One region of the Blautia sp. CAG:257 genome, then DNA from elsewhere that is predicted to be linked to it. Evidence: predicted binding sites of a transcription regulator. Region 1 holds the regulator's gene; each other region holds the start of a gene.

What was found. Region 1 encodes Rex, which represses fermentation and respiration genes when NADH is low (regulators of the CRP and FNR family bind a similar motif). Its sites were predicted from a motif close to ATTGTTAANTANTTAACAAT; they were not measured.
Region 2: the regulator Rex is predicted to act here: its motif matches at 9,003-9,022, upstream of rsxC (electron transport complex subunit RsxC).
Region 3: the regulator Rex is predicted to act here: its motif matches at 9,163-9,182, upstream of gap (type I glyceraldehyde-3-phosphate dehydrogenase).

Annotation. Positions count from the first base shown of each region.
Region 1 covers NZ_HF999046.1:46,151-57,159, forward strand. The annotation lists gene smc (chromosome segregation protein SMC) at 1-1,608, shown strand, start outside; gene ftsY (signal recognition particle-docking protein FtsY) at 1,623-2,564, shown strand; gene ilvA (threonine ammonia-lyase) at 2,589-3,800, shown strand; gene QVP40_RS06485 (hypothetical protein) at 3,878-4,033, opposite strand; gene QVP40_RS06490 (S8 family peptidase) at 4,232-5,062, shown strand; gene QVP40_RS06495 (NADP-dependent isocitrate dehydrogenase) at 5,183-6,394, shown strand; gene abc-f (ribosomal protection-like ABC-F family protein) at 6,472-8,391, opposite strand; gene QVP40_RS06505 (redox-sensing transcriptional repressor Rex) at 8,563-9,207, shown strand; gene QVP40_RS06510 (bifunctional ADP-dependent NAD(P)H-hydrate dehydratase/NAD(P)H-hydrate epimerase) at 9,301-10,827, shown strand; gene alr (alanine racemase) at 10,814-11,009, shown strand, end outside.
Region 2 covers NZ_HF999114.1:16,296-27,304, reverse strand. The annotation lists gene QVP40_RS12835 (TetR/AcrR family transcriptional regulator) at 1-408, shown strand, start outside; gene QVP40_RS12830 (radical SAM protein) at 582-1,967, shown strand; gene rfbF (glucose-1-phosphate cytidylyltransferase) at 2,201-2,977, shown strand; gene QVP40_RS12820 ((2Fe-2S)-binding protein) at 2,997-3,182, shown strand; gene QVP40_RS12815 (FUSC family protein) at 3,243-4,304, opposite strand; gene QVP40_RS12810 (hypothetical protein) at 4,446-5,213, opposite strand; gene QVP40_RS12805 (FMN-binding protein) at 5,232-6,623, opposite strand; gene QVP40_RS12800 (RnfABCDGE type electron transport complex subunit D) at 6,639-7,589, opposite strand; gene rsxC (electron transport complex subunit RsxC) at 7,586-8,968, opposite strand; gene QVP40_RS12790 (DUF6472 family protein) at 9,213-9,392, shown strand; gene QVP40_RS12785 (DNA-3-methyladenine glycosylase family protein) at 9,436-10,254, shown strand; gene QVP40_RS12780 (VOC family protein) at 10,256-10,627, shown strand; gene QVP40_RS12775 (helix-turn-helix domain-containing protein) at 10,677-10,889, opposite strand.
Region 3 covers NZ_HF999113.1:17,354-28,362, forward strand. The annotation lists gene QVP40_RS12585 (HAD-IC family P-type ATPase) at 1-1,260, shown strand, start outside; gene QVP40_RS12590 (selenium metabolism-associated LysR family transcriptional regulator) at 1,623-2,516, shown strand; gene yedF (sulfurtransferase-like selenium metabolism protein YedF) at 2,731-3,348, shown strand; gene QVP40_RS12600 (DUF3343 domain-containing protein) at 3,345-3,584, shown strand; gene QVP40_RS12605 (BadF/BadG/BcrA/BcrD ATPase family protein) at 3,605-4,084, shown strand; gene QVP40_RS12610 (aminotransferase class V-fold PLP-dependent enzyme) at 4,102-5,235, shown strand; gene QVP40_RS12615 (amylosucrase) at 5,443-7,251, opposite strand; gene QVP40_RS12620 (histidinol-phosphatase HisJ family protein) at 8,223-9,044, opposite strand; gene gap (type I glyceraldehyde-3-phosphate dehydrogenase) at 9,230-10,249, shown strand; gene QVP40_RS12630 (phosphoglycerate kinase) at 10,345-11,009, shown strand, end outside.

The DNA of each region.
Region 1 (11,009 bases):
GGAGAATCCTTAAATCCCGGCGGTTCCATGACAGGTGGAGCCTTTAAAAATAACAGTAATCTCCTTGGACGAAGACGAGAGATCGAGGAGCTGGAGCGCAGTGTGGAGCTTTTGAAAAAAGAGCTTCAGGAGCTTCAGAAGGAAATCGGAGATAATCGCAGCAGGAGAAATGTTCTGAGAGATGCGATTGCGGATTTCCAGGAAAAACTAAGACAGCAGTATGTGGAACAGAATACAGCCGGAATGAATCTGAAGCAGCTGGAAGAAAAGGAAGCTGATATTCAGAAAAGCTACGGCCAGATTGACAGAGAAAAGGAAGAGCTGCGCCGTCAGGCAGTGGAGATCAGGGCAGATCATTCCAGCATTGCAAAGGAACTGGAGGCTTCTCAGAGGGATGAGAAGGAACTGGAAACCTTTATTGAAACCAAACAGAAAGAACTGGAGGAATGGAAGGCTGAGGAAGCATCCAAAACAAAGGAGCTGGAGGAGCTTCGTCTGGAAGAATCCTCTCTGTCTCAGAAAGAACACTTTCTTCAGGAAAACATGATCCGTCTTTTAGGAGAGATGGAAAGCTTTCAGAGAGAAAGCCGTGAGCTTGAAGAAAATCTCAAGAAAAGTGAAGAAGAGACAAAGCACAGGCAGGAGGGAATCCAGAATCTGAAAAACGCGGTGGAGGCCTGTGAAAAGCTGGATCAGGAACTTCAGGAGCAGAAGGAAGAGAAACAGCAGCAGAAGGAAGAGAGAAATACAAGCCACAAGGCATTTTTTGAAAAACGGGATCAGCTATCAGAAAGAACCTCACTTCTTGACAAGGAGTGTTTCCGCCTGAAAAGCCAGGAGGAAAAAGTGGAAGAGCAGAGGGAAAGTCAGATTTCCTATATGTGGGAGGAATATGAGATCACTCCAAACAGTGCTCTTTCTCACAGAAAAGAGGAGCTTAATGACAGACAGGAAATGAAAAAAAATATTTCCAGGATCAAGGATGAGATCCGCAGACTTGGTTCTGTAAATGTCAATGCCATTGAAGAATATAAAAACCTTCTGGAAAGACATACCTTCCTTTCCGGACAGTATGAGGATCTGGTACAGGCAGAAAAAACTCTGGAAAGTATTATCCAGGAGCTGGATGAAGGAATGCGCAGACAGTTTGCAGAAAAATTTCATGATATCCAGAGAGAGTTTGACAAGGCCTTTAAGGAGCTTTTCGGCGGAGGCAAAGGAACGCTGGAGCTTGCAGAGGATGAGGATATTCTGGAAGCAGGGATTAAGATCATTTCCCAGCCACCGGGCAAAAAACTGCAGAATATGATGCAGCTTTCCGGCGGAGAGAAGGCTCTGACTGCCATAGCCCTTCTTTTTGCTATCCAGAATCTGAAACCGTCTCCGTTCTGTCTGCTGGATGAGATTGAGGCGGCCCTGGATGATTCCAATGTAGGACGTTTTGCTTCGTATCTTCAGAAGTTGACGAAAAATACACAGTTTATTATAATTACACACAGGCGTGGAACCATGAACGCAGCAGACAGGCTTTATGGTATCACCATGCAGGAAAAGGGTGTATCAACGCTGGTTTCTGTGGATCTTGTAGAAAATCAGCTGAGCAAATAAAAGGAGGCATGAGTATGGCTGAAGAAAAAAAGGGCTTTTTTAAACGGCTTGTCAGCGGACTGGCAAAAACAAGAGATAATATTGTAGCGGGGTTTGACTCCATTTTCAGCGGATATTCCAGTATAGACGAGGACTTTTATGAAGAGCTGGAAGAGATTCTTGTAATGGGGGATATCGGCATCAACGCCACCTCTGCAATTCTGGAAAATCTGAAGAAACAGGTTGCGGAAAAGCATATCAAAAACCCGATGGAATGCAAGCAGCTTCTGATCGACAGCATCAAAGATCAGATGAGGGTAGACAGCACAGAATATGAGTTTGAAAACCGTAAATCTGTAATTTTAATGATTGGCGTCAACGGAGTAGGAAAAACCACTTCTGTAGGCAAGCTGGCAGGAAAATTAAAGGATGAAGGGAAAAAGGTGATTCTGGCGGCAGCAGATACCTTCCGTGCAGCTGCCGGAGAGCAGCTTTCCCAGTGGGCAGACCGCGCCGGCGTGGAGATTATCGGCGGACAGTCAGGAGCGGATCCGGCCTCTGTTGTCTATGACGCAGTAGCTGCAGCAAAGGCACGAAACGCAGACGTGCTTCTCTGCGATACAGCAGGCCGCCTTCATAACAAGAAAAATCTGATGGAAGAGCTGAGAAAGATCTACCGTATTCTGGAGCGGGAGTATCCGGAAGCTTATCTTGAAACTCTGGTTGTACTTGACGGAACCACCGGACAGAATGCTCTTGCTCAGGCAAAGCAGTTTGCAGAGGTTGCCAATGTAACAGGAATCATTCTGACTAAGCTTGACGGTACAGCCAAAGGCGGAATTGCAGTTGCGATCCAGTCAGAACTTGATATCCCGGTAAAATATATTGGAGTGGGAGAAACTATTGACGATCTTCAGAAGTTTGATGCAGATACTTTTGTAAATGCATTGTTTGATGTAAACGAAAAAGAAGATTAAGAATACGGGAAGGAGAAAATGAATATGCTTACACTGGAGAATTTTGAGGAAGCCTCAGAGATTGTAAAAAAAGTAACCCAGGAGACAAAGCTGATCAAAAGCAGTTATTTTTCCGAGCTCACCGGAAACAGAGTTTTTCTGAAGCCGGAGAACATGCAGAGGACAGGTGCATATAAGGTGCGCGGAGCCTACTATAAGATCAGCACTTTATCAGATGAGGAAAGAGAAAAAGGACTGATCACTGCTTCAGCCGGAAACCATGCCCAGGGTGTTGCCTATGCGGCTCACAAATTCGGGGTAAAGGCGGTCATCGTAATGCCTACCACAACGCCTCTTATTAAGGTGGAACGGACAAAAAGCTATGGTGCAGAGGTGATCCTGAAGGGCGATGTCTATGATGAGGCCTGCGCTTATGCTCTGGAGCTGGCAGAAAAGGAAGGCTATACGTTTATCCATCCCTTTGATGATCCGGCAGTTGCCACCGGACAGGGTACCATTGCCATGGAGATCGTCCAGGAGCTTCCTCTTGTAGATTATATTCTTGTACCTATTGGCGGCGGCGGTCTGGCTACCGGTGTTTCCACTCTTGCGAAGCTTCTGAATCCTCATATCAGGGTGATCGGAGTAGAGCCGGCAGGAGCAGCCTGTATGAAAGCGTCTCTGGAAAAAGGAGAAGTAGTAACCCTTCCTCATGTAAATACCATAGCGGACGGTACTGCAGTGCAGACTCCGGGCGAGCATATCTTCCCGTATCTTCAGGAAAATCTGGACAGCATCATTACCATTGAAGATGATGAGCTGATCATGGCTTTTCTGGATATGGTTGAAAATCATAAAATGATCGTAGAAAACTCCGGGCTTCTGACTGTGGCGGCTCTTCGCCACCTGGATTTTACCGGAAAAAAAGTAGTGTCTATTTTAAGCGGAGGAAATATGGATGTAATTACCATGTCCTCTGTAGTTCAGCACGGACTGATCCAGAGAGACCGTATTTTTACAGTTTCTGTGCTGATTCCGGATAAAGCAGGAGAGCTGGTACGTGTGGCAAGCATCATAGCTCAGAATCAGGGAAATGTCATTAAGCTTGACCATAATCAGTTTGTTACCACCAACCGTAATGCGGCCGTAGAGCTGAAAGTAACCATGGAGGCCTTTGGAACCGATCATAAAAATCAGATTGTAAAGGCTCTGGAAGACGCAGGCTGCAAGCCTAAGGTGATCAGAGCAAGTCTCTGATCCGTTATAGATTATGTAAGAAACCGCAGAAGGAGATTGGCTGATTGTCTCCCTGCGGTTTGTTTTTTCAATTCCGGTTACATTTCGTGGTTTTCCATCCAGGTTTTGATATAGTCCATCTGCTCCTGATCTGAGATCAGTTGAGATGCCGGGTCGTTTCCGGCAGCTACACAACAGAACAGGACAAAGGACTGCAGACAGAAAAATATGATCAGAAATAAAATAAACGCCATGAAAATCCTCCTTTTTATGCAGCGGGTTTCATCAGGGCGGTCAGTATCCTGTCGGCTGCAATCTGTGATCCATACTTAAGTTATTCCGATGGTTTACAGTATTGGCAAATCTATGAAAAATATTCATATTCTATAAAATTCGCAAATAATTCTCAGACTGAATACATTAAAATAAAGCTTCTTTTTTGGAGTATATTCATGAAAATGATGAATTATACCGGAAAGGGCATCGGTGTGGCAATTCTGGATACAGGCATTTCTCCGCATCCGGATTTTGGAAACAGAATCTGTGCTTTTTCTGATTTTATTTCACATAAACAGACTCCTTATGATGATAATGGGCATGGAACTCATGTAACCGGAATTCTCTGTGGAGACGGAACAGCCTCCGGGGGAAAATACAGGGGAGTGGCTCCTGGATGCGGGATCATCGGGCTGAAGGTTCTGGACCGGTTTGGGAACGGAAACAAAGAGGATGTATTGTGCGCCTTTGACTGGATCATCCGTCATATGCAAAAATACCATATCCGTGTTGTGAATATTTCTGTGGGAACCACCTGTAAAAACGGAAAAGAACATAACAGCCTGATACAGGGAGTGGAGAAATTATGGGATCGGGGGCTGGTGGTCGTGGCAGCGGCAGGAAATCAGGGACCGCTGCCAGGGAGCATTACAGCGCCGGGAAGCAGCAGAAAGATCATTACCGTAGGTTCCAGTGACATGCTTGTGGGAACGGAAGGAGTTTCCGGAAGAGGCCCTACGTTTGAATGTATATGTAAGCCGGATCTTGTAGCTCCCGGAAACCGGATCATTTCCTGCTCATCAAAGGGCGGATACCGGATGAAAAGCGGAACCTCCATGTCTACGCCCTTTGTTTCAGGGGCCGTTGCTCTGGCGCTTGAAAAAGATCCCCTTCTTACCAATGTGGAGATTAAAATGATGCTGAAGGACAGTGCAGATGATATGGGATTTCCCAGAAACCAGCAGGGATGGGGCAGATTTAACCTGGAACGGTTTCTGGAACTGTAGACGAAAGAGGGGCAGAATCATAAATATTTTATGAAGTGAAAGCATCAGCGTTGACGGAAGAGGAGTTTTTTTGTACAATACTAAACAGAACATGCTTCAACCGGAGAGGAGATAAAATACATGGATAAGATTAAAATGACAACACCCCTGGTAGAAATGGACGGAGATGAGATGACCCGTATTCTCTGGAAAATGATCAAAGAGGAACTTCTGCTTCCCTATGTGGATCTGAATACGGAATATTATGATCTCGGGCTTGCCTGCCGGAACGAAACAGACGATCAGGTAACCGTAGATGCTGCCAATGCCACAAAAAAATACGGTGTTGCAGTAAAATGCGCTACGATTACTCCAAATCATGCCCGAATGAAGGAATATGATCTGAAAAAAATGTACAAAAGCCCTAATGGAACCATCCGCGCTATTCTTGACGGAACGGTATTCCGGGCTCCCATTGTTGTAAAAGGAATCGAACCCTGTGTACGTAACTGGAAAAAACCAATTACCATTGCCCGTCATGCCTATGGCGATGTGTATAAAAACACAGAATTTTATGTAGAGAAACCGGGTAAGGTAGAACTGGTATATACTTCTGAGGACGGAGAAGAGAAACGCTCTCTTGTACAGGAATTTAAGGCTCCGGGTGTTGCCATGGGAATGCACAATATGGAAGCATCCATTGAGAGCTTCGCAAGAAGCTGCTTTAATTACGCTCTTGATACAAAGCAGGATGTGTGGTTTGGAGCAAAGGATACTATCTCCAAAACCTATGACGGCAAATTCAAGGAAATTTTCCAGAAGATCTTTACAGAGGAATTTAAGGCGAAATTTGATGCGGCAGGACTGACATATTTCTACAGCCTGATTGATGATGTGGTTGCCCGTGTAATGAAAGCCGAGGGCGGATTCATCTGGGCCTGCAAAAACTATGACGGAGACGTTATGAGCGACATGGTTTCTTCTGCTTTTGGCTCTCTTGCCATGATGACCTCTGTTCTTGTTTCTCCGGACGGATACTATGAGTACGAGGCGGCCCACGGAACAGTACAGAGACATTATTACAGACATCTGGAAGGAAAAGAAACCTCTACCAACTCAGTGGCAACAATTTTTGCATGGACAGGCGCGCTTCGTAAAAGAGGAGAACTGGATGGAAATAAAGCTCTGACTGAGTTTGCGGATAAACTGGAAAAAGCAACTCTTTCTACGATTGAGGCAGGAAAGATGACAAAGGATCTTGCCATGATCACAACCATCAAGCATCCAAAGGTGCTTTCCAGCAGAGACTTTATTCTGGCCGTGCGGGAGTCACTGGACCGTATAATGAAGTAACCGTACAAAAATCAAAATAACAGGAACTGCTTTGGATCATATGAACAGCGGTTTCGGACAGCAAAAATGGGAAAACCTCAGGCGAGGGATTCCCATTTTTCATATAATTCTTCCAGTTCCTTCAGAACCGCCTCTTTTTCGCGGCTTAATTCAGTACAGCGCGCCACATTGGTGCACACATCCGGAAGCACCAGAGTTTCATCGATTTCTTTATCTCTTTTTTCCAGCTCTTCGATCCTGGCTTCTGTTTTTTTCAGTTCGTTTTCCAGTTTTCGCCTGCGGGCCTGTTCTTCCTTTTGCTGCTGCCAGGAAAGCTTGCTGTCAGAGTTATCTGTTTCCGGTGCTCTGGTTTCAGCAGGATCAGACGGGGCAGGCGCATATTTTTCCGTCAGCTCCTCTTTTTTCTCAAGATAATAATCGTAGTCACCAATATAATTCACAATCGCCTGATGGGTCAGGTCAAGAATCCTTGTAGCGGTCTGATTGATAAAATAACGGTCATGAGAAACATAAAGGACGGTTCCGCTGTAGCTGTTTAAAGCTTCCTCCAGAATTTCCTTGGAAGCAATATCCAGATGGTTGGTGGGCTCGTCCAGGATCAGGAAATTGGCTTCTGAGAGCATCAGCTTGGCAAGAGAGACCCTTCCTCTTTCTCCACCTGAAAGAGAAGAGATTTCCTTAAAAACATCATCTCCGGTAAAAAGAAAGGCGGCAAGCATGTTTCGGATCTCTGTTTCCGTCAGTGTGGGGTAGGAATCCGAAATTTCCTGAAAAATAGTTTTTTCTGAATGAAGCACATGATGCTCCTGATCATAGTAGCCGATCTGAACCTTGGAGCCCAGGGAAAAGCTTCCGGAGTCTGCAGGAAGGATGCTGTTAAGAATCTTCAGCATGGTAGTCTTTCCTGTCCCGTTATTTCCGATCAGCGCAATCCGCTCACCTCTTTTTATCTGAAAGGAGATATTTGTAAAAAGTGTCTGGCCGGGGAAGCTTTTGGACAGATCCTCTACAGTAAGAACGTCATTTCCGCTTACGGTTCTTGGTTCCAGAGAAAGACGCATATGAGTCTGGATTTCCACCGGCTTGTCAAGTCTCTGGATTTTATCCAGCATTTTCTCACGGCTTTCAGCTCTGCGGATTGATTTTTCACGGTTAAAGGACTTTAATTTAACGATCACAGCTTCCTGATGCTTGATTTCCCGCTGCTGATTCAGGTATGCCTTATACTGGGCGTCTCTCAGCTGCGCCTTTTTTTCTGCATAAGAAGAGTAGTTGCCCTGGAAAGAAATCACCTGACCGGCTTCGATTTCTACTACCTTAGTCACTACCTTGTCAAGAAAATAACGGTCATGGGAAACAATAAAAACAGCTCCCGGATAATTCAGAAGATAGGTTTCCAGCCAGGCAATACTTTCCATGTCCAGATGGTTGGTAGGCTCGTCAAGAAGAAGGATATCCGGCCTGGAGATCAGAAGCTTGCCAAGAGCTACCCTTGTTTTCTGGCCTCCGGAAAGAGTTTCAATCGGTTTTTCAAAGTCTTCTTCCCCAAAGCCCAGACCCTTCAGTATGCCGGTAAGCTCGCTTTTGTATGCGTAGCCGTTTTCCAGCTCAAATTCATGGGTAAGTCTGGTATAGGTGTTCATAAGCTGCTCCAGCTCTTCGCCCTGTACATGCTTCATTTCCAGTTCAATGGAGCGCATGCGTTCTTCCATATCAAGGATGTGCTGTTTGGTTGTAAGAAGCTCTTCGTAAATGGTGCGCTGTCCGTAAATATCCTGATACTGAGCCAGATATCCCATACGTTTATCTTTTGCCAGTATCACGTTTCCGGAATCAGCAGAAAGCTCTTCCATAATAATGCGCAGCAAAGTGGTTTTTCCTGCGCCGTTATTACCGATCAGAGCGACTTTTTCCCGCTCTTCTATGTGAAAAGAGGCATCTTTTAAAATCTCTTTTTCGCCAAAGGATTTACAGATGCCCTGACATGCTAAAATCATTGTTGTTCCTCCGCAAATGCCTTAATTTATCTTAATACGTACTGTAAGATTATAAGGCTTTTACAATGATTTTGTAAAGACCAAAAAGTTTTTGCGAAGTGAAAAAACTTTATTTGACATTAAAATAACATTTCGTTATAATTAATAGGAAATCAGAAGGAGGATCATCCCGTGGAGGCAAAACAAATTTCAAAAGCAGTGATAAAAAGGCTGCCGCGTTATTACAGATATCTTGGAGAACTGCTGGAAGAAAATGTGGAGCGTATTTCTTCCAATGACCTCAGCAAAAAAATGCATGTGACAGCGTCTCAGATCCGTCAGGACCTGAATAATTTCGGCGGATTCGGACAGCAGGGATACGGATATAACGTGAAATACCTGTACACAGAGATCGGAAAGATTCTGGGACTGGATACGGTTCATCCCATGATCATCGTGGGCGCCGGTAATCTTGGACAGGCGCTGGCAAACTATGTGGATTTTGAAAAACGCGGATTTAAGCTGATGGGCATTTTTGACATCAATCCTGTACTGGAAGGGATCGCAGTGCGGGGAATTGAGATTCAGATGATCAGTGATCTTCCGTTTTTCCTGAAGGAAAATCAGATTGAGATCGCAATCCTTACGCTTCCGAAAAATAAGGCCGGAGATATGGCAAATATTCTGATTGAGAACGGAATCAAGGCAATCTGGAATTTTGCGCATATTGATCTGGATACTCCTGATGATGTGATCGTAGAGAATGTACATCTTTCCGAGAGCCTTATGCGGCTTTCTTACAATCTTAGCCAGTACCGTCAGGAACACGAAAATTAGCCCATCTCAGCAGGCTGTCACCCTATTCCGGGCTGACAGCCTTTTGATGTAAAAAGACATAAAGCAGACAGATACAAAAAAGGAGGGGATCAGATGAAAGAAGTGGTAAGCTGTGAGAGAATGAAGCAGCTGGATGCGTATACGATTGAAAAGAGAGGCATTCCTTCCTGTGTTCTTATGGAACGGGCGGCTCTGAAAACTGTGGAAGAAATGGAAAAGGTGTTTCATAAAAAAAACACAGAAGAGAAGATTCTCTGTGTCTGCGGAAGCGGAAATAACGGAGGAGACGGAATTGCCATTGCCCGGATCCTTTTTCTTCATGGATATCAGGCTGAGATTTATGTGGCAGGAAATCATTCCTCTTTTACCCATGAAACCGCGCGCCAGCTTTCCATTGCATCAAATTATCATGTTCCGGTTGTGAATAACCCGCAGTGGCGTGAATATACTACTATAGTAGACGCTGTTTTCGGTGTGGGACTGGCCCGTCCTGTTATGGGAAAATATAAAGAACTGATAGAAACCATGAACCGGATGACTGCCTGGAAAGTAGCTGTTGATATTCCATCCGGGGTGAACGGAGATACCGGCGCAGTGATGGGTGCTGCTTTTGAGGCGGATCTTACCGTGACCTTTGGATTTCTGAAGGCGGGGCTGTGCCTTTATCCGGGCAGAAAAAATGCCGGAAGAACGGTTCTGGCCGATATTGGCGTTTACGGAGAGTCTGGTGTTTTTGAGAAAAAGAGAATTCTGGAAGTGGAAGATACCAAAAAGATTCCCGGAAGAACACCAGAAGGAAACAAGTCCACCTTCGGAAAGGTTCTTGCAGTGGCAGGAAGCCCGGGAATGTGCGGCGCCGCCTATTTCTGCGCAGCGGCAGCATTTGCCGGCGGTGCGGGAATGGTACGTATTCTTACCGATGAAAGCAACCGTATTCCTTTGCAGAGCCTGCTTCCGGAAGCCATTATTGATTGTGGAAAAGGAGAAGCGGCCTATCAGAATGCCTTTGACTGGTGTGATGTGATCCTGATGGGGCCGGGACTTGGAATTTCGGAAAAAACACGGTTTAAGGTGCACTGGTTTCTGGAAAAAGCTTTATCCGGAAAAAAAGTGGTGCTTGATGCAGACGGTCTGAACCTTCTGGCAGAAAATCTGTCCTGGAAAAACCTTCTGGGCAGTCATGTGATTCTGACTCCCCATATGGGAGAGATGAGCCGGCTTACCGGAAAAAGTATTGGAGAGCTGCAGGACAGCCGGGAAGCCTCGGCACTGGAATATGCCAGAGCTTCGGGCTCTGTCTGTGTACTGAAGGATGCCTGTACTGTAACGGCCGGTTCCGATGGCACAGTATGGTATAATCTTTCCGGAAATGCCGGAATGGCAACAGCCGGAAGCGGAGATGTACTTGCAGGGGTTCTTGCCGGAATGCTCTGTATGTACAGAGGAGAGGCGCTTTCAGTTGGTGAAATGACAGAGATCGCAGCGCTGGGAGTTTTTATCCACGGAAGAGCAGGCGATCTGGCAGCTGAGAACAAGGGAATGTATGGAATGAAGGCGGGAGATCTGCTCCTGACAATTCCGGAGGTATTGAAGTACGGAGGAAGACATGAGGAGATATGACAGAATCAAAGCAGTAGTATCCCTGGATGCTATTGCGCATAATTTTGGAGAAATGAAAAAAAATATCGCAAAGGGCACAAAAATCATTGCTGTGATCAAGGCGGACGGATATGGCCACGGAGCAGAAGCCATTGCCCGTCTGATTCATGGATACAGCTATATCTGGGGATTTGCAGTGGCTA
Region 2 (11,009 bases), on a different contig from region 1:
GTGGAGTGGATTTATTGCAGTGAGGTGGAAAGAGCCATTATGGGAGACGATCCTGCTGACAGCTGGGAAGAACGTTTTCGGAGGTTTTTTACCTATGCCCGGGAAAATAAAAAATTTATCATGAGTACTTACGCATCTGTTCAGAAAGATTATCTTCTGAGGTTTATGTATACATATATTGTTAAAATTATCAGTAATATTTTGGATGAGATGGCAGAGGGAATAACGGTTGCTCCCGAAAAACGAAAATTTATTACAGATTTTTATACCTATGCCTTTGAAGGAATTATTTTTTCATGGGTAAGAGACGGAATGGAGCAGGATCCCGAGGAACTGATAAAAATGCTGGGAGCTATAATCACAAGAGGGAATGAGGAAAATTCTCTTCTTCGTATTCTGGAAACCTGAATTTAATAAAGACACAGAGCTTTTTAGCCAGATAGAGGACAGTGGTAAAAAACTAAACACTGTCCTGTTTTTGTTTATGGAAAAAATAACACAGGAGAATATAATGTGTTTATGAACATAAGAAAAGATATGATTGACCATGCGCAGCAGGCGCTGTAAGGAGGCGTTTTCAGATGAACAGGGTAACACACGCAGCAGGAAGAAAGGTATTTTCCAGAATCGTAGATCATGAGCTTAGCCAGATCAGTAAGAACCGGGAACAGGCCTATGAAAAAATCCTTGATACTGCACAGAAGTATATGGATGAATTTGATCTGGGGATCAACTGGGAATATCTGAGGAGAGTAACTTTAAACCAGGGATATACCCTGAATACATATATTAATTCCATGGCTGATCAGCTGCATCCCAATGTGCTGAAGACAACTCTTCTGAATCTGGGATATGAAGCGTTTTATAATGGAACCAGGACAATCCGCGAAATGAGAAAGATCCATAACTGCAACATTCCCTGGATTATCTTAATGGATCCTACAAGTGCCTGTAACCTGCACTGTACCGGATGCTGGGCAGCGGAGTATGGAAATAAACTGAATCTGACCTTTGACGAAATGGACTCTGTGATCACGCAGGGAAAAGAACTGGGGACTTATTTTTATATGCTTACAGGCGGAGAGCCTCTTGTACGTAAAAAAGACGTGATCGCTCTCTGCAAAAAGCATAATGACTGTATTTTTCTGGCCTATACCAACGGTACTCTTGTGGATGAGGAACTGTGCCGTCAGATGCAGGAGGCAGGAAATCTTTTTCTTGCGCTCAGTCTTGAAGGAAAACCGGAAGTCAATGATCTTCGCCGGGGCGAGGGTGTTTACGGAAAGGTTATGCATGCCATGGAGCTTCTGAAAGAAAACGGTCTTGTATTCGGAACCTCCATCTGTTATACAAGCCAGAATATTGAAAGCGTTACAAGCGATGAGTTTATTCAGATGCTGGTGGAAAAAGGCTGCCGGTATTCTCTGTATTTCCATTATATGCCAGTTGGAAATGAGGCTTCGCCTGAACTGCTTCCCACAGTAGAACAGAGGACTTACATGCACCACAGGGTAAGAGAGATCAGAAATATGGAACATGGTCCCGGACTTTTTACCATGGATTTTCAGAACGATGGTGAGTTTGTTGGAGGCTGCATTGCAGGAGGAAGAAATTACTTCCATATTAATGCAAACGGAGACGCAGAGCCCTGTGTATTTATCCATTATTCCAATGGAAACATCAGGGAGAATACCATTCTTGAGATATTGAAACAGCCGCTGTTTATGGCCTATCACAATAATCAGCCGTTTAACGACAATATGCTCCGTCCATGTCCCATGCTGGAGAATCCTGAGATCCTTCAGAAGCTTGTAAAGGAATCCGGCGCACATTCCACAGATCTTCAGTCACCGGAAACTCCGGAACATCTTTGTGGGAAATGTGTGGCATATGCAGAGAAATGGGCTCCGGAAGCAGAACGGCTCTGGAAAGAGACACAGGAGAAGAAAGCTTCCAGATCCTTTTAAGAAAAAACTACATTTGGTGATTTGCAGCAGAAATAATGCTTTTAGTTTTTGCTGAAGAATAAAGAATACAGGTATCTTGAAATCCGAAATATCAGGATGGAAAAGAGCCTGTATTTTTTGCTTTATTTTGGTGGTTCCATTTTTCTGAGATTTGTATTAGAATAAATGATAATGAAGTCGTACAAACGCGGCAGCACATGATACAAGATACTGAATAAGGATTGGAGACATATATGAAGGTTGTAATTTTGGCAGGCGGATTTGGCACAAGGATCAGTGAGGAAAGCCACCTGAAACCGAAGCCCATGATCGAAATAGGGGAGAAGCCGATTTTGTGGCACATTATGAAAATGTACTCCCAATATGGATTTCACGAGTTTGTAATCTGCTGTGGCTATAAGCAGCATGTGATCAAGGAGTGGTTTGCAGACTACTATCTGCATAACAGTAATATCACCTTTGATTTTACTCAGGAAAACAAGATGATCGTTCACAATAATGTTCTTGAGCCGTGGAAAGTAACACTGGTGGATACCGGACTGAATACCATGACCGGAGGAAGAATAAAAAGGGTCAGAGAATACCTGGATGGAGACACTTTTATGCTGACTTACGGCGACGGTGTTGCAGATATTGATCTGAAGGAGCTTCTGGATTATCACAGATCCCATGGTAAAATGGCTACCATCACAGCAGCTCAGCCGGGAGGCCGTTTTGGGATTCTGGATATCTGTGAGGATGGAAGCATCACAAATTTCAAGGAAAAGAAAAAAGAGGATGGAGGCTGGATCAATGCGGGATTTATGGTCCTGGAGCCGGAAATCATGGATCTGATCGAAGGCGACGATACGGTATTTGAAAAGGAACCGCTGGTAGAGGCTGCACGGAGAGGGGAGCTGAATGCATACCGCCACAAAGGCTTCTGGCAGTGTATGGATACATTAAGAGAAAAGAATCTTCTGGAAGAGCTCTGGCAGAAAGGACAGGCTCCTTGGAAGATCTGGGAGTAAAAAAGAAAGGAGCACGAGGATGAAGCGCGAGAAGGAAGCATGTCATTGCAAAAATATTACTTATGGAATGATTGAGGACGCGGTGAAATCAGGAGCATCCAGTTATGAGGAGGTTCAGAAGCTTACAGGCTTTGGAACCGGATGCGGCAAGTGCAGAGATTTTATCCGCTGCCTGGTTCGTGATATTCTGGAAGAAAATCAGTAAAATAAAACATAAAAAGAGTACAGACCATTCTCAGTATCTGAGAAATCTGTACTCTTTTTTTCAGGCTTCTGCGCAGGAAGCGGAAGCTGTGAAACGATCCAGAACGTTGCTGCTGATTTTTTCAAAAAGCTGACCGTAAACGGAACCCAGAATATTGTTCAGAATACGGAAAAGGATTGCTCCCGGAAGTCCCAGAATAGCCGTTGCAATTGCCATCGCTCCAAGGGAATTAAATACTGCCTGCCATTTATAGGAAGCAGAAAGTCCTACGCCCACGCCTCCGATCATTCCAATATAAGGTAAAATGGAAGGTGAAAACAGAAGATACAGGGCAAGAAAAACAACCCCTCCGATAATATTTCCCGGAATACGTCCTTTTACCCGGCCTTTCAGATCATTCCGGAAGGGCATAAGTATTGACATGGCTGCAATTCCGATCCACATGGTTCTTGGGATGTGAAAAAGACCGCCAAGAAAGATTGCAGTAGATACGCCGAAGGTTACAGTGATCTGCCAGCGTGTCCGAAGAGAATCGATACGAAACTCTTTTACAATATCAGAGAGAGTTCTTTTGTATGCTATTTTGTGGTGATTTCTGTAAAAAACAATTCCGGTAAGAAGAGCGCCTGTGGCAATAGCTGCCAGTCTGAAAAGGTAATCTTTTCCTGTGGTGTCATAACCGTACAGAAGAAGGTAGCCGAGAACGATCGTGGAATGATTGGACATCATAATGTTGTGGCAGCCAAGGAAAAGAAGCACAAAGATGCAGGCTGCGTTAATAAGAAGTTCTCCAAAAAGTCCGGCCATATTGGCAAGTCTTGGGCCAAAAGCCAGAATAGAAAAGATAATTGCCATAGAGGTAAGGGAGCCGGTCATTTTCATTCCAAAGTCTGCATTTCGGAAAACCATAACACAAAGAAGAATAATAACGCCTACAATACTGTTTTCATCTCCGAAAATTTTGCCGTATCCCATAACAAAGGCTACGCAGAATACCATGGTAATAAAAATCTTAAACAGATAAACAAATGTGTGACGCAGTTTTTCACCGGAGGTTGTACAATTTTTGATAAGTGCTTTTGACCCCGCCTGATTTAACTGCAGTTCCTGATAAAATGTCATGAAAACGCTCCTTTCTGCTGAGTTATCGGGGAGAGATTATATCATCAGAAATAAGGTTTGTCAAATGATATTTTTGTGAAGGGATGAAAGATGAACATAAAAACTCCCGAAAGCCGGAAAGAACCTTCGGGAGTTGATTGTTTAATAAATGCTCAGTATCATATAGATAAATCCTGCTGCCAGCATATCTACAGGAAGACCTCGGAAAGCCTTTCCGGTGCGGGCAAATTTTAAGGTCTGTTTTACAGAAAGGAACAGAATAACAGGAACAATGATGATCCATAAGGTTCCGGGAAGACCGCCGAAGCTTTCCACTGTAAAGGGGTGGAACAGGATAAAGGCGGGAATCGCCGGAAACAGACTGTTCATTCCTTTGCAGTCCTTTTTCAGGATTCCGTTTGTAAATGCCAGTACAAGACCTGCTGCCAGGAAAGCAAAAATTGTCTGCTGGAAGGCCTTTGACTGGAAGGATGCTGTCAGGAGTGTGTTTCCGAAAATACTTCCGGTTCCCATGAATTCACGGAAAATGGCAAGCAGGATCCACAGTCCCCAGGCAATGGCTGACTCCCAGAGGAGTTCGCCGTATTCAGCCTCTGTATTTCCTGAGAGAGCGTGTCTGGCGCACAGAAGGCCTACAAGAAATACCATGATCCAAAGCTCTGTTGTAAGTGCAGTTCCCAGAACCGCAAAGCCCACCAGAAAGGCTGAGGCGCAGACAGAGCCGGAGGCAATATATACACAGAGCTGAAGGCTCCATGCAGGAACAGCTTTTTCCAGGAGATTTTTCAGCAACTCTGCAAACACAGAGGTAAAAATCACCAGGATTCCGGCTGCAAAGGCTTCCTTCATTCCTGCGGAAAAAAGAATGATTCCCAGGGCAAAGGCTTCTGCCGGATATCTTAATTTCATAGTGATTCCTCCGTTTTCTTATTTAACTGTCTGTAAGAAGTTATATGCGTCGTTGATTCCGTTTACTGCTGCGGTAGAAGATTTGGTAGCGCCGGAAACAGCGTCGATCTGTGTTCCTTCTGCTGATGCCGGAGCCTCTTCTTCTGCAGGAGCTTCAGTTGCCTCAGGCTCTGCCACCTCGATTCCGGAAGCCTGCTCCAGACACTGAGTTGCCAGATCGATAAAGCCGTTTACAGAGATACTTACGCCTGTTACAGCGTCAGTTTTGCCTTCTGCGTCAGTGGTAAGGAAGGAAAGTGACTGATTTTCAATGAGAGCTTTGGCAAGAGCTTCAGCCTGGGCTTTCCATGTGGGGCCGTCCTCAGTCATTGTGTATTCGCCGTTTTCGGACATGATACTCTTTTTGGAACCGTCTTCTGTTACTGCATCCCAGTTTGCTTCTGTGATTTTGCCGTCTTTTACAGTAAGGGTAACAACTTCAGTAAAGCCGTTGGAATCCGGTTCAGATGTTTTTGCTTCATAAGTTCCGTCAGTGAGCTCTGCTCCTGCAAATGGATCCTCCTGCGCCGGCTCAAGTCCTGCAGCCTGTTCCATACACTGAGCAGCCAGATCAATAAAGCTGCTTACAGAAATACTTACACCGGATACCGCATCAGTTTTGCCTTCTGCGTCAGTGGTAAGGAAGGACAGGGACTGGTTTTCGATCAGAGCTTTTGCCAGAGATTCAGACTGCTCTTTCCATGTAGGACCGTCTTCGGTCATAGTATACTCGCCATTTTCAGACATGATACTTTTTTTGGAACCGTCCTCTGTTACAGCGTCCCAGTTGACTTCTGTGATTTTGCCGTCTTTTACAGTAAGGGAAACAACATCAATAAAGCCGTTGGAATCCGGTTCAGATGTTTTTGCTTCGTAGGTTCCGTCTGTAAATTCTGCTCCTTCAAGACCTGACAGATCTGTTTCCGGTTTTGCAGCTTCAGCTTCTGAGCTGCTGTCCTGGGAACCGGCAGAAACGTCCATTCCCGGAAGGAAAACAGGTGCTTCTGCGCCTTTGAACTGGTCAAGGAACTCAGGTTCTGTGATCTTGGAACCAAGTCCGTCAGTTTCTGACTGTTCCACAACCTTAACTTCTGTGATCTTGGATGCAGAGCTGTCAAAAGCCACGTCCATAACAATATCGCCTACATAACCCTTTGTGCGGACAGTTACCAGATAGCCGTCAGCTGTTTTTCCGGCTTTTTCAATATTTTCTGCACCGCTTACATCAAATTCTTCCAGAGTTTCTGAACTTTCACCGGAAGCGTCTCCGCCTGCGCTGAGAGCAAGAGATTTTGAGCCGATGATCACACCGAAAGACAGTGCGGTCACTACAACCAGTGCCAGAATTCCTTTTACTTCTTTATTTTTCATGATTTTTCCTCCAAATTAAGCTTTTTTTACTCCGTATACATGTTTTTTATAGAGAAGAGACAATGCGCCGCCAAGACAGTTGGCTGTCAGGATTCCGAAGCAGATTCCCTCCGGATAAAAACTGAAGATACGGATGGCTGCGGTGATGATTCCCGCTGTGACTGCGTATAGCAGCCGCCCTCTTCTTGTGGCAAAGGCATAATCTGTAAGCATGTAGCATGCGCCGAGGATGAGACCGCCGCCAAAAAGGTTCAGGAGAATATCTCCGGTAAATAATCCTGCCGGTCCGAATATAAAGGTCAGGATCACTACAGTCGCAATATAAGTAAGAGCAGCTTCTGCATTTACGATTCCCATAAAACACATATAGCCGAATCCCACAAGAAGCAGCAGCTTGCTTGTTTCTCCAAGGGCTCCCGGGGTTTCTCCAAGGAACATCTGAAGATAGCTGTAGCCTGCCTCGCCGCCATTTTTTACTGTTCCCAGAACTGTGGCGGAAGAAACCGCGTCAAAACCTGCAGCTGCCAGTGTCCGGGGAGCAACATACTGCATAACGGCTCCCGGCCATACCACCATGGTAAAGAGGCGGCCCATAAGCGCCGGATTGGCAAAGTTGCAGCCGATGCCGCCGAACATCTGCTTTACAACAAGAATACTGAAGATCCCGGAAGCGGCAACCACCCACAGAGGAACAGTAACCGGCATATTGAAAGCCAGAAGGATTCCGGTGACAACAGCGCTGAAATCATTGGCAGTTACTGGTTTTTTTGTGATCTTCTGCCAGAAATACTCAGTGAGAACACAGACTGTAACAGAAAAACCGGTGATATACAGTGAGCGGATCCCGAAAAAGTAAATGGAACCCAGAAGAGCCGGCATCAGAGAAATTGCAACATGGAGCATAATATTCCGTGTTGTATTAGCTGTGCGGATATGAGGTCCGGTTAAAGTTTGTACCTGATTCATGATTTTTTCACCGCCCTTTCTCTGATTCGCTGTTTTACAATATCTCTGGCTGTGCGGGTACGCACGGAAAGCTCACGTCTTGCAGGGCAGATATAGGAACAGCAGCCGCAGGCAATACATTCACTTGCATAAAGCTTTTCACAGAGATCATAGTCTTCGTCAAGAAGAGCAAATTCAATCTTATATGGAACAAGTCCTGCAGGGCACACGCTTTCGCAGCCGGAACAGCGGATGCAGGGCTGTTCTTCAAATCCCGGTTCCGGAAGGATCAGGATTCCGGAGGTGTTTTTAGTAACATGGAAAAGCTCTGTTTCTCCATTCCAGTTATTTGCCACACAGGGACCGGTCATGGGACCGCCGGCGATCACGCGGTTTTCGGAAACGGTAACTCCGCCGCAAAGCTGAATCAGCTCTTTTGCTGAGGTTCCCACAGGAACAAGGAAATTTCCGGGATTTTTTACCGCGCCGGTTACAGTGACGATTCTCTCAGTAAGAGGAAGACCTCCAAGAAGCATATCAGCCGCTGCTTTGGCAGTGCTTACATTGGAAACGATCACTGCTGAATCAGCCGGAAGACCTCCCATGGGAACTTCACGCCCAAGAACTGCCTGAATCAGCTGACGTTCGCCTCCCTGTGGATATTTTGTAGGAAGAACCTTGATCTCTATGTTTTCTTCCTGACCCATCAGACCGGAAGCTGTCATTTCAGCCAGAATTTTGTTAAGATTTTCTGCAGCCAGAGGCTTGTTGTCTTCCAGGCACACATAAGCCTTTGATGCGCCGCTTGCCTTGAGAAGAAGGCGTACACCGTTTAAAAGCGCCCAACCGTTTTCCAGCATAAGACGGTAATCACAGGTGAGGAAGGGCTCACATTCCGCGCCGTTGATCAGAAGATCCGTGATTGTTTTGTCAGTTTCGTATTTTTTATGGGTGGGAAAGCCTGCGCCGCCCATTCCGGTAAGACCGCCGTCACGGATTCCTGTCAGAATTTCCTGGCTGGAGATTTTGCTGATATCAGCAGCCCCATTATAATAGGAAAGTTCTTTGTTTACTTCCGGATCAGCATCTTTCTGTACAATACATGCCATGATGCTGCGGCCCTGTTCCTGAACCTCTTTTATTTCAAGAACTTTACCACTTACACTGGCGTGAAGGGGAGCGGCCATGAACGCTTCTGGCTTTCCGATCAGCTGGCCTTTTTTTATATGATCTCCGGGACTGACAAGAAAGCTGCATTTTCCTCCAAAGGACTGCTCTGAAAGGATCGTAACAGTTTCCGGACAGTAAGGCTGTACAGCGGAATCCATGGAAAGAGCTTTGTCAAAGCCGTCCGTAGGATGTACGCCGCCGGGGAATACAGATTTTTTTCGTTTCTGCATGTCCTGACCTCCTTTACTTATTTTGTGGTTCATTATTGTTAAATAGTTCACATTCTGAGTCAGCATACCATATGAATAGGAATTACGCAATAAGGATTTCGCAAAATTTCTTGTAAAAAACTGCCTTTTGGAATTTACTATGTGCAGTCTTTTGTGATAAGATGCATAATAAAACATAAAAATAAAATTCAGCATCAGATGAATGGAATATATCTTATTTTTTGAACAAAGGAGGCAGACAGAGGTGAAGGCAGCAGGCTGTGATTATTGTGCAAATTATGTTTATGATGATGAGACAGGAACCTACTACTGTGATGTGAATCTGGATGAAGATGAATACTACCGGTTTCTTACAGGAAATATGAAGGAATGTCCTTATTACCGCAACGGGGATGAATACAGAGTTGTACGTCATCAGATGTGAAGATCAGGGGAAAACCAAAGCAAAAGAGAATGGAGATTTTTAAATGGTAACAATGGAACTGGATAATTTCAGCCTGGAACAGATCTGTGATTCCGGACAGTGTTTTCGCATGAAAAAAACAGGGGAGTATACTTATTCTCTGGTGGCAGGGAATCAGTACCTGGAGGTTTCTCAGAATGGAAGTATTGTGGATTTTAACTGCAGCGATACAGAACTGATCTGTTTCTGGGTTCCTTATTTTGACCTGGATGCAGATTACGGCGCTTATATAGAGAGGATAAATCCACGGGATCAATATTTAAGCAAGGCCGCGGTTCATGGAAGCGGAATCAGGATACTTCAGCAGGATCTGTGGGAAATGATCGTTACGTTTCTGATCTCTCAGCAGAATAATATTTCCCGGATCAGAGGATGCGTTGAGAGGCTGTGCGCCCGATACGGAGAAAAGCGCATTTCGGGAAACGGGGTGGAATATTACGGTTTTCCCGGCCCTGAGATTCTGGCGGAGGCCACAGAACAGGAACTGAGAGAGCTGGGACTTGGATATCGCGCAAGGTATATTGCGGAGACGGCCCGCACCATTGTACAGGGAGAAATTTCACTGGAAAAAATCTACAGGATGCGTTATTATAATCGTGCAAAGAATGAGCTGATGAAACTCTGTGGTGTGGGAGAAAAGGTGGCGGACTGCATCTGTCTTTTTGCCCTGCATCACATGGATGCTTTTCCTGTGGATACACATATCAGGCAGGTTCTGGATGAGCATTATAAGAGAGGATTTCCAAACCGCAGATATCACGGGATCAGAGGCATTATGCAGCAGTATATTTTTTATTATGAACTGACAGAAGGGAGAAACTAATATGAATTTCCAGTTTGCGCACTATAATTATAATGTGATCGATCTTGACAAATCTATCCGGTTTTATGAGGAGGCTCTTGGACTGAAAGAAATCAGACGCAAAGAGGCTGAGGACGGAAGCTTTATCCTTGTTTATCTTGGAGACGGAGCCACAGGATTTGAGCTGGAGCTTACATGGCTTCGTGACTGGGAGAAAGATCACTATAATCTGGGAGATAATGAGATCCATCTTGCATTTACAGTGGATAACATGGAGGAAGCCCATAAGAAACATCAGGAAATGGGCTGTATCTGTTTCGAGAATCCTGCCATGGGAATTTATTTTATCAATGATCCGGACGGATACTGGCTGGAGATTGTTCCGGCAAAATAATACAGAAAAACAGGCAGCCTGCATAACAGCGGACTGCCTGTCGGTTTTTTCAGACCTTTTCTTTTCGGTCGCTGCGCCCCACAAGATAATCAAGGCTGATATTATAATAATCCGCCAGGCGGATAAGCATTTCCACAGGAATATCTCTGGAGCCTGTTTCATAATGTGAATAAGATCGCTGACTGATATGGAGAATTTCGCCGATCTGCTTCTGAGACAGATCAGAATCTATACGCAAATCCTGAATTCGCTGAAATTTCATGCAAATACCTCCTTTTGCAAAAAGTATAGGTCGGAACTCTCCGTGCTATTCAGATTTGGAACGAAATGGACTATACAGAAAAAAAGGCAGAATTGTGGGAAAGTATGCGGATGTCCGGTA
Region 3 (11,009 bases), on a different contig from region 1:
GGCACCTATCTTATGGGAGCCGTGCAGTTTCTTTTTCCGGAAAATAATCAGGACATGATCAGTCAGGCTCAGAAATACGCAGAAGAGGGGCTGAGGGTACTTGTTCTGGCCCACAGTCCGGAAAAATCCGAAGGCACGGAGCTTCCAAAAAATCTGGAACCGGTGGCATTTTTGCTTCTGACAGATGTGATCCGTGAGGAAGCGCCTGATACCCTGAAGTTTTTTGACAGCCAGGAGGTTGATCTGAAAGTGATTTCAGGAGACGATCCTGTAACCGTAGCAGCTATTGCAAGACGCGCCGGGCTGAAAAATGCAGATCAGTATGTGGATGCCACTACGCTTCTTACAGAACAGGATGTACAGCGCGCAGTTTCAGAGTACAGCGTATTTGGCCGTGTAACACCTCAGCAGAAAAAGCAGATGGTTCAGGCGCTTAAAAGCCAGGGCCATACAGTTGCCATGACCGGGGACGGTGTGAATGATGTTCTTGCGCTGAAAGAAGCTGACTGCAGTATTGCGATGGCTCAGGGAAGCGATGCGGCCAAGAATATTGCAAATGTGGTGCTGCTGGATTCTAATTTTGCATCCATGCCCCATATTGTAAATCAGGGCCGACGGGTAGTAAACAATATCCGTACTGCAGCGTCCATGTTCCTGATCAAAACCATGTTTTCCGTTATGCTGTCTATTTTGACTATCTTTTTTGGAAATGCATATCCCTTTGAACCAATACAGATGTCTCTTATCAGCGCCTGTGCAGTAGGTATTCCTACGTTCCTTCTTGCTCAGGAAAATAACTATGATAAGATCGATCATACTTTCCTTCGGCATGTATTTTTGAATGCGTTTCCTGCAGCGATCACAATAAGCTCCTGTGTGTTTACCATCATGCTGGTATGTCAGAATGTATATCATTCCAACGCCATGCTGAATACAGCCTGTGTGCTGGTAACCGGATGGAACTATATGGCAGCTCTGAAAACCGTATATGCGCCTTTGAACCGTTACAGAAAAGTAATTATTTATGGAATGCAGTTTATTTTCTTTGCTGCAGCAGTTATTTTCCAGAAATTACTTTCTCTTGGTTCTCTGGACTTTGGTATGATCATTCTGGTGTTTATCCTCATGACCTTTGCGCCGGTTCTTATTGATGTGATCACCGGTTGGATACGGAATATTTACGCGCGGTCACTGGATAAAGAAAATCCCGGACCGGTTGCTTCTTTTCTTACAAAGCTTCAAAACGGAAAAATTTCATAAAATGAACAGGATCCTCTTCAGAATTGTTGGGGATCCTTTTTTGTGGATGAAAAACATATGAGGTGGGGGAAGCTTTTATGTGAGTATTTTACGGACTTTATTATGCGGATTTTGCGTTTGTACATTTTCTGTTACTGTTTACGACCTTTGCAGTAGCTTGACCCAAATTGTATTCCAGATCAATTTCGTTGATGGCATTTTGTCCTGTATGTCTCGGTATTTTGCCATATACATGCCAAAATATCTTGCAGGATAGTAAACTGTGACCGGCATCCGGTTTTTATCAATAATTAAAAAATACAATACAATCATTGCATATATTAATAATACATGATAAAATACAAAAAGAAAGGTTAAGGATTATGGAATTTAAACAGTTAGAATCATATATTGCCATTGTAAAATATAAAAATCTAACAACGGCTGCGGAGGCTCTGGGGATTTCTCAGCCTACCATCAGCATTCATCTGAAGAATCTGGAAGAAGAGCTGCATACCAGGCTGATCATCCGCACTGCCAAAAACTTTGAGGTGACCCGGAGAGGACAGGAGTTTTTTGTTTGCGCCCAGAATATCCTGAAGCTTCGGGATGATCTGATAAACAGCTGGAACGGCCGGGAGGCAGAGGTTATCCGCATGGGAGTTTCTACCATACCTTCCGCCTATATTTTGCCGGAGGTACTTCCTGCTTTTGGAAAAGAACACGAAAATGTATATTTTTCCATTGATCAGATGGACAGCCAGAAGGTGATTGACGAGGTACATAAAGGAACTTATGATCTTGGGCTGGTTGGAATGAAAACTGAGGACGAGCTTCTGGCATTTGAACAGTTTTACCGGGACAGGCTGGTGGTGATCACTCCTGTAAAAGAAAAGTTTCTCAGAATGAAGGAGCAGAAAGAAATGCCTGTGGAATGCCTGTTTCAGGAGCCGGTGATACTTCGTGAGAAGGGCAGCGGAAGCGGGAAAAGCGCAGGAAGATTTCTGGAAAAAATGGGGATCAAGGAAGAAAAACTTCACGTTGCAGCCAGAATCAATGATCAGGAATCAATTAAAAATCTGGTGGCAGGAGGTCTGGGAATTTCCATTGTATCCGAAAAGGCTGTGAAGGATTATGTGGAATCCAGGCGGCTTCTTCAATTCAGTCTGCCGGAGGAATTTGCCGGAAGGGAATTTTATATTGTGTACCAGAAAAACTATATTTTAAAAGAATGTGCAGGGGAATTTATAAAGTTTCTGAAGGCATATCAGAAGTGAGCGGAGCGCTGCTGCCATAGTGTGTAAGGAAACAGGCTGTATGAACAGTAATCTGAACAAGAGGATGCGGAGCGCTGCTGCCATAAGATGTAAGGAAACAGAGCAATGCCAGTGGTGAGGCGGCTGAACAGAAGAAAATATCTGTCCGGAGGTATTCCCGGAGATAGTCAGTCAGTCTAAATAAAATTGAAAGAAAAGAAAGGTGGATATGGTTATGAAAAAAACAGTAGATGCAATGGGAGATGCCTGTCCGATCCCTGTAGTAAAAACAAAAAAGGTTATAGAAGAGCTGAAAGCGCAGGGAGGCACAGTAGAAATCTTTGTAGACAATGAGATCGCAGTTCAGAATCTGACAAAGCTGGGAAAGAGCAGCGGTTATTCGGTTTTTTCTGAAAAGCTGGAGGAAAAGAAATTCCGTGTTGAGATCCATGTGACGGAAGAAGGGGCAGGGCAGATGCAGGAACAGGCGACTTCCTGTATTCCGGACATGAGACGTAAGAACACGGTAGTGGTAATTTCCTCTCAGTGTATGGGAGAGGGAGATCCGGAGCTTGGAACAGCGTTGATGAAAAGCTATATTTATGCACTTTCTCAGCAGGAACAGCTTCCTTCTACCATACTGTTTTATAATGGCGGAGTGAAGCTGGTCTGTGAGGATGCGCCCACACTGGAGGATCTGAAGAGTCTGGAGGCTCAGGGAGTGGAGATCCTTGCCTGTGGAACCTGCCTGAATTTTTACGGACTGTCAGAAAAGCTTCAGGTGGGAAGTGTGACAAATATGTATGTGATCGCAGAAAAAATGAGCCAGGCATCCCTGATCGTCAAACCATGATAAGAGAAAAAAAGCCCTGTGTGGTACTGACTTTTTCCACTACAACGGCAGCCATGTCCATGGAAAAAAAGTGCGGTCAGAATAAGATACCCGGACGTCTGATTCCGGTTCCGAGGGAGATCACAGCAGGCTGCGGACTTGCCTGGAAAATGCCGGAAGAGGATTATGAAAAGTATAAGCACAAGGTGGAAAGTCTGAATATTGTGGTGGAACAGAAAGTCTGGATGAAATTATAAAAACAAGGAAACAGGCGATCATGGAATATATTGGAATAGACATTGGATCTGCCTGCGCAAAGGTTGTGGCTACCGGCTATGGAAGGGTATCTGTACCCTATGCAGACAAAACCGTAACTGAGATTACCTGCCATGCCAGAGGCGCAGTATGGCTTCATAAGAAAAAAGATATGACAGTCATTGACATCGGAGGCCAGGATGTAAAAATCAGCTCCATGTGCACGGTTTTTGCAGAATCTGAGGTGATCAGCCTGATCGGTCAGGGGGAGAAAAAGGAAAATATTGCTTTTGCAGTGGTAAATTCTATTGCGGATAAAGTAGTCTCCCAGTGCAGTAAGATGAATGTGGGAGCCGGAGAAGTATTTCTTACCGGAGGCCTGTGTGAATGCGGTTATCTGCAGGAAATCCTGGAACAGAAGCTTGGATCTCCTGTGCTTACAGGACCGGAATGCCGATATGCAGGAGCCATCGGGGCTGCGCTTTGCGGCAGAAACATATAGAACAGAGGAGATGCGTTATGATTTATTTTGATAATGCAGCCACCACCATTCATAAACCGGAAACAGTGGTTCGTGCGGTGGCACAGGCTTTGAATTCTCTGGGAAATGCAGGAAGGGGCGCCCATGAGGCGTCCCTTGATGCTTCCCGGAATATTTATGGAGTCAGGGAAAGGGTTGCAGATTTTTTTCATGGAGAGGATCCGTCCAGGATCGCTTTTACTTTAAATTCCACAGAGAGCCTGAACACTGCGATCAAAGGAATCCTGAAGCCGGGAGACCATGTGATTACTACGGTTCTGGAACACAATTCCGTGCTTCGTCCTCTCTATGAGATGGAAGAAAAAGGTGTGGAAGTGACAATCCTTCCCTGTGATGAGTACGGAATGGTTTACCCGAGAGATTTTATCCGTGCAGTCCGTCCCAATACAAAGGCCTTTATCTGTACCCATGGCTCAAATCTTACAGGTAATGTACCGGATATTCAAAAAATTGGCGCAGCAGCAAGGGAGAGGGGGATTCTTTTTGTGGTGGATGTCTCCCAGACTGCCGGAGTATTTGATATTGACGTTCAGAAGATGAATATTGATATTCTCTGCTTTACCGGACACAAGGGACTTCTGGGCCCCCAGGGAACAGGAGGTATATATGTGAGGACAGGGGTGTATGTTCGTCCATTGAAGTCCGGCGGAAGCGGCATAAAGACCTTTGAGAAACAACATCCTTCACAAATGCCTGTTGTTCTGGAGGCAGGAACCCTGAACGGACACGGTCTGGCAGGACTTGGGGCTGCTGTGGACTATCTGAATCGGCAGGGGATTGCTTCCATACGCGCAAAAGAGCAGGCTCTGATGAAGCAGTTCTATCTGGGAGTCAGAGATATTCCGGGAGTGAAGGTTTATGGGGATTTCCGTACCATGAACCGCTGCGCCATAGTAACCTTGAATATCAGGGATTATGATTCTGGTGAAGTGGGAGATGCCCTGTATATGGATTATGGCATTGCCACAAGAACCGGGGCTCACTGTGCCCCTTTGATGCACCAGGCGCTGGGAACTGAAGCGCAGGGAGCAGTACGCTTCAGCTTCAGCCATTTTAATACAGAAGAAGAGATACGGACAGGGATAGAGGCGGTCAGAGAACTGGCAGAGTAAAAAGGTGAGAGAGGTGCCTGTTACAGAGAAAGTGAATATGTAGTAAAAAGTCCGGAATTCATTTTGAGAAAATAACAGAGTGAAAATTGTGGAAAGATAAAAGCCCGGTTTTATTTTGTGTAAAAGGAGAACAGACCTGACAGCGAAATCGTGTCAGGCCTGTTCTCTTTTGTCTCCTGTCTGAAAAGGCACAGTCTGTCAGACAGATTATTTTTTTCTGCAAAGCCAGAAGCATCCAAAAGCAGGTATCTGAACTCCTTTGGCTTCCATTTTACGCCCGGAGATCAGATCTGTATATATACCGTCTTCTTCATTGATCCATGCGACCTTATCATATTCGCTGAAATTATAGATTCCGATGAATTTTTCTTCTTCATTCTCGCGTACAAGAGCAAGAACAGAAGAATCCCATGTATCAATGGTGCGAAGGGCGGTGTCGCTGTTAAATACAGTATGCTCTTTTCTGATTTTTTCCAGATGATCAAGGGCAGGAAACAGTTTTCCCTGTACAGTTTCAGGCTTTTTACGGTTTTCAGCAAGTTCCCAGTTAAAATCACCTCTGTGGAGATAGCGGGAATCCTCTGCCTTTTCCGGATCTTCTCTGTAAGAATAATCATTCAGCTGACCGATTTCATCACCGCTGTAAATGACAGGAATTCCTGACTGAGAAAGCATAAAGGCATGGAGCGTAATGTCGTATCGGATTCCCCGGTTTACTCCGTCTTCGTTTCTTTCAAATCCGAAGCGCTCGATGCCGCACAGAGAAGCAGTTGTTCCGCAGAGACGGGCATCTCCAAGCCTTGGATCATCATTGTACAGTTCTCCTCTTGCAAAGGAGTCCGGATAGCTTCCGGTGAGGAAGGCGTTCAGGTATTTTTTATGAGGAATCTCCTGAATTCCGGAGCAGCTCAGAAAATCATAATCAAGTCCCCAGCCGATGTCGTCATGACAGCGGAGATAGTTCTGGAAAACATAATCGCGGGGCAGTTCAGCAACAATATCAAGCTGGCGGCGCAGAAGGGAGACGTCTCTGGTTGCAACAGTGTGCCAGGTAGTTGCCATGGTTGTCACATTGTAAAGAAGATGACATTCCGGTTTTTCAACAGTTCCGAAATAAGGAACTACTTTTTCCGGGGACATAACAACTTCACCAAGTAAAAGCACACCGGGGCAGACAATCTCACAGATCATACGCATGATGCGGACAATGGTGTGTACCTGGGGGAGATTGCGGCAGTTGGTTCCAAGCTGTTTCCAGATATAGGGAACTGCGTCAAGCCGTATAATATCAACGCCCTGATTTGCAAGATAAAGCATATTAAAGACCATTTCATTAAGAACTACAGGATTGCGGTAATTCAGATCCCACTGGTAGGGATAAAAAGTAGTCATAACATGCTTCCGGATATCTTCCAGCCAGGTAAAGTTTCCCGGAGCAGTGGTGGGGAATACTTCAGGACAGGTTTTTTCATAAAGCGCAGGAATATCATAGGAATCAAAGAAGAAATAACGATCCTCATATTCTTTTTCCCCGGCGCGGGCACGCTTTGCCCACTCATGCTCTTCAGAGGTATGATTCATAACGAAATCAAGGCATACACTGATTCCGCGTTTATGACATTCTGAGGTCAGGTGAGAAAATTCATCCATAGTTCCAAGCTCTGGCTGAACAGAACGAAAATCCGAAACAGCGTATCCGCCGTCACTGCGGCCTTTCGGAGAGGCCAGAAGCGGCATCAGATGAAGATAGTTGACATTACACTCCTGTACATAATCCAGCCTGCCTTCCAGACCGCTCAGGGTTTTGGCAAAGGAGTTTACATACATCATCATTCCAGTAAGATCGTTGCGCTTATACCAACGTGGATCTTTTTCGCGGGAAAGATCAGAAGCCTTCAGATCTGCGTTTCGCGCATCATAAAAACCTTTCAGCCCGTCAAGAAGCTGAGTGAGATGCTCCATAACCTGAGGATCATCCTGGTAAAGCTCACAGTACAGCCATTTCAGTTCATCCATATGACGGTTCAGACGCTCCTGATAGACAGCCGTATCTTTTTCCACAGCCGGAATTTTAACAGGCTCAGTCTTCTTTGTTTCGACCTTAACAGGCTCGGTATTCTTTGTTTCGACCTTAATGGGCTCAGTTTTAGAGGTAGAGACTTTAACAGGCTCGGTCTTCTTTGTTTCGACCTTAACAGGCTCAGTTTTAGAGGTAGAGACTTTAACGGGCTCGGTCTTCTTTGTTTCCACCTTAACAGGCTCAGTTTTAGAGGTAGAGACTTTAACGGACTCAGTCTTCTTGGTTTCGACCTTAACAGGCTCAGTTTTAGAGGTAGAGACCTTAACAGGCTCAGTCTTCTTTGTTTCAACCTTAACGGGCTCTGTTTTGGAGGTGGCGATTTTTTCAACCTCTGTTTTTTTCGTTTCAAGTTTTGCATTACTATGTTGTACAGAGCCGGAAGCAGTTTTTATACGTTCTGCTTCAGCCTTTGCCGCAGCTTTCTTTTTCTGGAGTCTTTTCTTTGCCATAATCATTCTCCTTTGCTTATCATGAGAATCAGCAGAAAATATTTTCTTCTACAAAAATAATGGGATTTCGCTGATTTTCCAACACAATTAGTTGTTTTAAAATACAATTTTTCGCCTGTTTTTCAGTATTGTCTGACAGGTTTTATAGTAATCTTACAAGGGTAGTAGTGAAATGTCAAGTATGCCAGAGTAAACGATCAGGCAGAGATGAATTATGGTGACCTGTGAACAGAAATGAATCATATAAAAATTCTATGGACAAAATCCGCGTTATGTTGTTTTTGCAGGATGCACACAGAAAGAGAGTGCAGAATCAGCACAGACGTTTTATGTCGGCAGTACAGAGACGATATCTGTGTTGAGAAACTTCCTTATTATTGTATATGGAAATTGGAATGATGCACAGACGATGCAGCTTTTGCAGCAGGGAAAAAGCAAAAGCTGCAGTTGATGATCACTTATTTTAGAGGGATAAATTCCGGCGTTCTGTTTTTGAAGATGGTATAATACCGGAAACCGCAGTCAATCAGAACATCTGTAGCCTTGTCAAAGGCAAAAGCTATTTTTTCCGGAGAATGGGCATCTGCGCCAACTGTAATAATCTCGCCTCCCAGCTGGCGGTAACGGCGGATCACTGCAGTGCAGGGATTGGGTTCTCCAAGACCATAATGATAACCGCCTGTATTCAGTTCAATCCCGATATTTTTACGGACCAGAGTACGAAGTATTTCGTCAAGAATATCCTGATATCGTTCATAGCTGTAATAAAGATTTTTGTTTGGGCCGTAGCGTACAATATAGTCGATATGTCCGTATACATCCATTTCTGAGAACACATCCAGATTTTCCAGAATTGATTCAAAATATTCTCTGTAGCCCCGGGCTTCCTCACGGTTTTTAAAATATTCCCCGTAATAAGGGTCCTGACCGTGAACGACATGAGAGGAACCAATGACAAAATCAAAGGGAAATCTGCTTAACTGTTCGCTGAAATGTTTTTTCAGATGGGGCTGAAGCCCGTATTCAATACCGAAATTCACCGTAATACTGTCTTTGTATTTTTCTTTTAAAAAAGCAAGCCTGTCTGCATATGCCTCCACTTCCAGATGAAAAACCTGCTGATCCGGGGTGGGCGGATAGTCCGGATCCAGATGTTCGGTAAAGCAGACACCCTCAAGTCCCCGTGATATAGCGTTTTTGATCATATTTTCCATGTCTGTGTCGGAATCGGCAGAAAAAGAAGAGTGCATATGACAGTCCCATAAAATGCTGTTTTTCATAGAAACCCTCCGTTATGTATGTTATAAGCCGATTATAGCACAGAGATTTACTTTTTTTGTAATGTTTTTTCCAAAATAGTCTTGAATTTTTGTATGAGATTCGATACAATATGTTCAGGTTGACGTTTCTTTAACAATAGAGGGAGCGCCATAATCAACCATTTAATTCATAGGAGGAATTTATCATGGCAGTAAAAGTTGCAATTAATGGATTTGGCCGTATCGGTCGTCTGGCTTTCCGTCAGATGTTTGGAGCAGAAGGATTTGAAATCGTTGCTATCAACGACCTTACTTCCCCGAAAATGCTGGCTCACTTATTAAAATATGACTCTACACAGGGCAGATATGAACTGTGTGACAAAGTAGAGGCTGGAGAAGACTCTATCACAGTTGATGGAAAAGAAATCAAAATCTATGCAAAAGCTAACGCTGCAGAGCTTCCTTGGGGAGAGATCGGCGTAGACGTTGTTCTTGAGTGTACAGGATTCTACACATCCAAAGATAAAGCTCAGGCTCATATCGATGCTGGCGCTAAACACGTTATCATTTCCGCTCCGGCAGGAAACGACCTTAAGACAATCGTTTACAATGTAAACCACGAAGGTCTTACAAGCGAAGACAAGATCATCTCCGCTGCATCCTGCACAACAAACTGCCTTGCTCCGATGGCAAAAGCTCTTAACGATCTTGCAGCTATCAAGACAGGTATCATGTGCACAATCCACGCTTACACAGGCGATCAGATGACACTTGACGGACCGCAGAGAAAAGGCGATCTGAGAAGATCCCGTGCAGCTGCAGTTAATATCGTTCCGAACAGCACAGGTGCTGCAAAAGCTATCGGTCTTGTTATTCCGGAACTGAACGGCAAGCTCATCGGTGCTGCACAGCGTGTTCCAACCCCAACAGGTTCTACTACAATCCTTACAGCAGTTGTTGAAGGAAATGTAACAAAAGAGCAGATCAACGCAGCTATGAAAGCAGCTTCCAACGAGTCCTTCGGATACAACGAAGACGAGATCGTATCCAGCGATATCGTAGGAATGAAATACGGTTCTCTGTTCGATGCTACTCAGACTATGGTTCTTCCGCTTGATAACGGAACAACTCAGGTACAGGTAGTTTCCTGGTATGACAACGAGAACTCCTACACAAGCCAGATGGTTCGTACAATCAAACACTTTGGCAAACTTCTCGGAGCATAATTGTTTCATACGAAAGAATGAAATAGACTCAGTAAGGGGTCCGGTCTGATTAGGGCCGGATTCCTTTTTTATTAAAATTCGGAGGTTATAGGATCATGGGATTAAATAAAAAATCTGTTGATGATATCAATGTAAAAGGCCAGAAGGTTCTGGTAAGATGCGACTTTAACGTGCCGCTGAAAGAGGGAAAGATCACAGACGAAAACCGTCTTGTGGCAGCTCTTCCTACTATTAAGAAACTGGTTGCTGACGGCGGAAAGATCATTCTCTGCTCTCACCTGGGAAAACCGAAGGGAGAACCGAAGCCGGAGCTTTCTCTTGCACCTGTAGCAGTTCGTCTTTCTGAGCTTCTTGGACAGGAAGTAAAATTTGTTGCAAGCCCTGTTGTTGTTGACGACACAGTAAAAGCAGCAGTAGACGCTATGAACGACGGAGAAATCGTTCTTCTTGAAAATACACGTTATCGTGCAGAAGAAACAAAGAACGGAGAAGCTTTCAGCAAGGATCTTGCTTCCCTTGCAGACGTATTCGTAAATGATGCATTCGGAACTGCTCACAGAGCACACTGCTCCAATGTTGGTGTTACAGAATTCATCGACACCTGTGTAGTAGGATACCTGATGCAGAAAGAAATCGACTTCCTTGGAAAAGCAGTAGAAACTCCGGTAAGACCGTTTGTTGCTATCCTTGGCGGCGCAAAGGTTGCTGATAAACTGAACGTAATCTCCAACCTTCTTGAGAAATGCGATACTCTCATCAT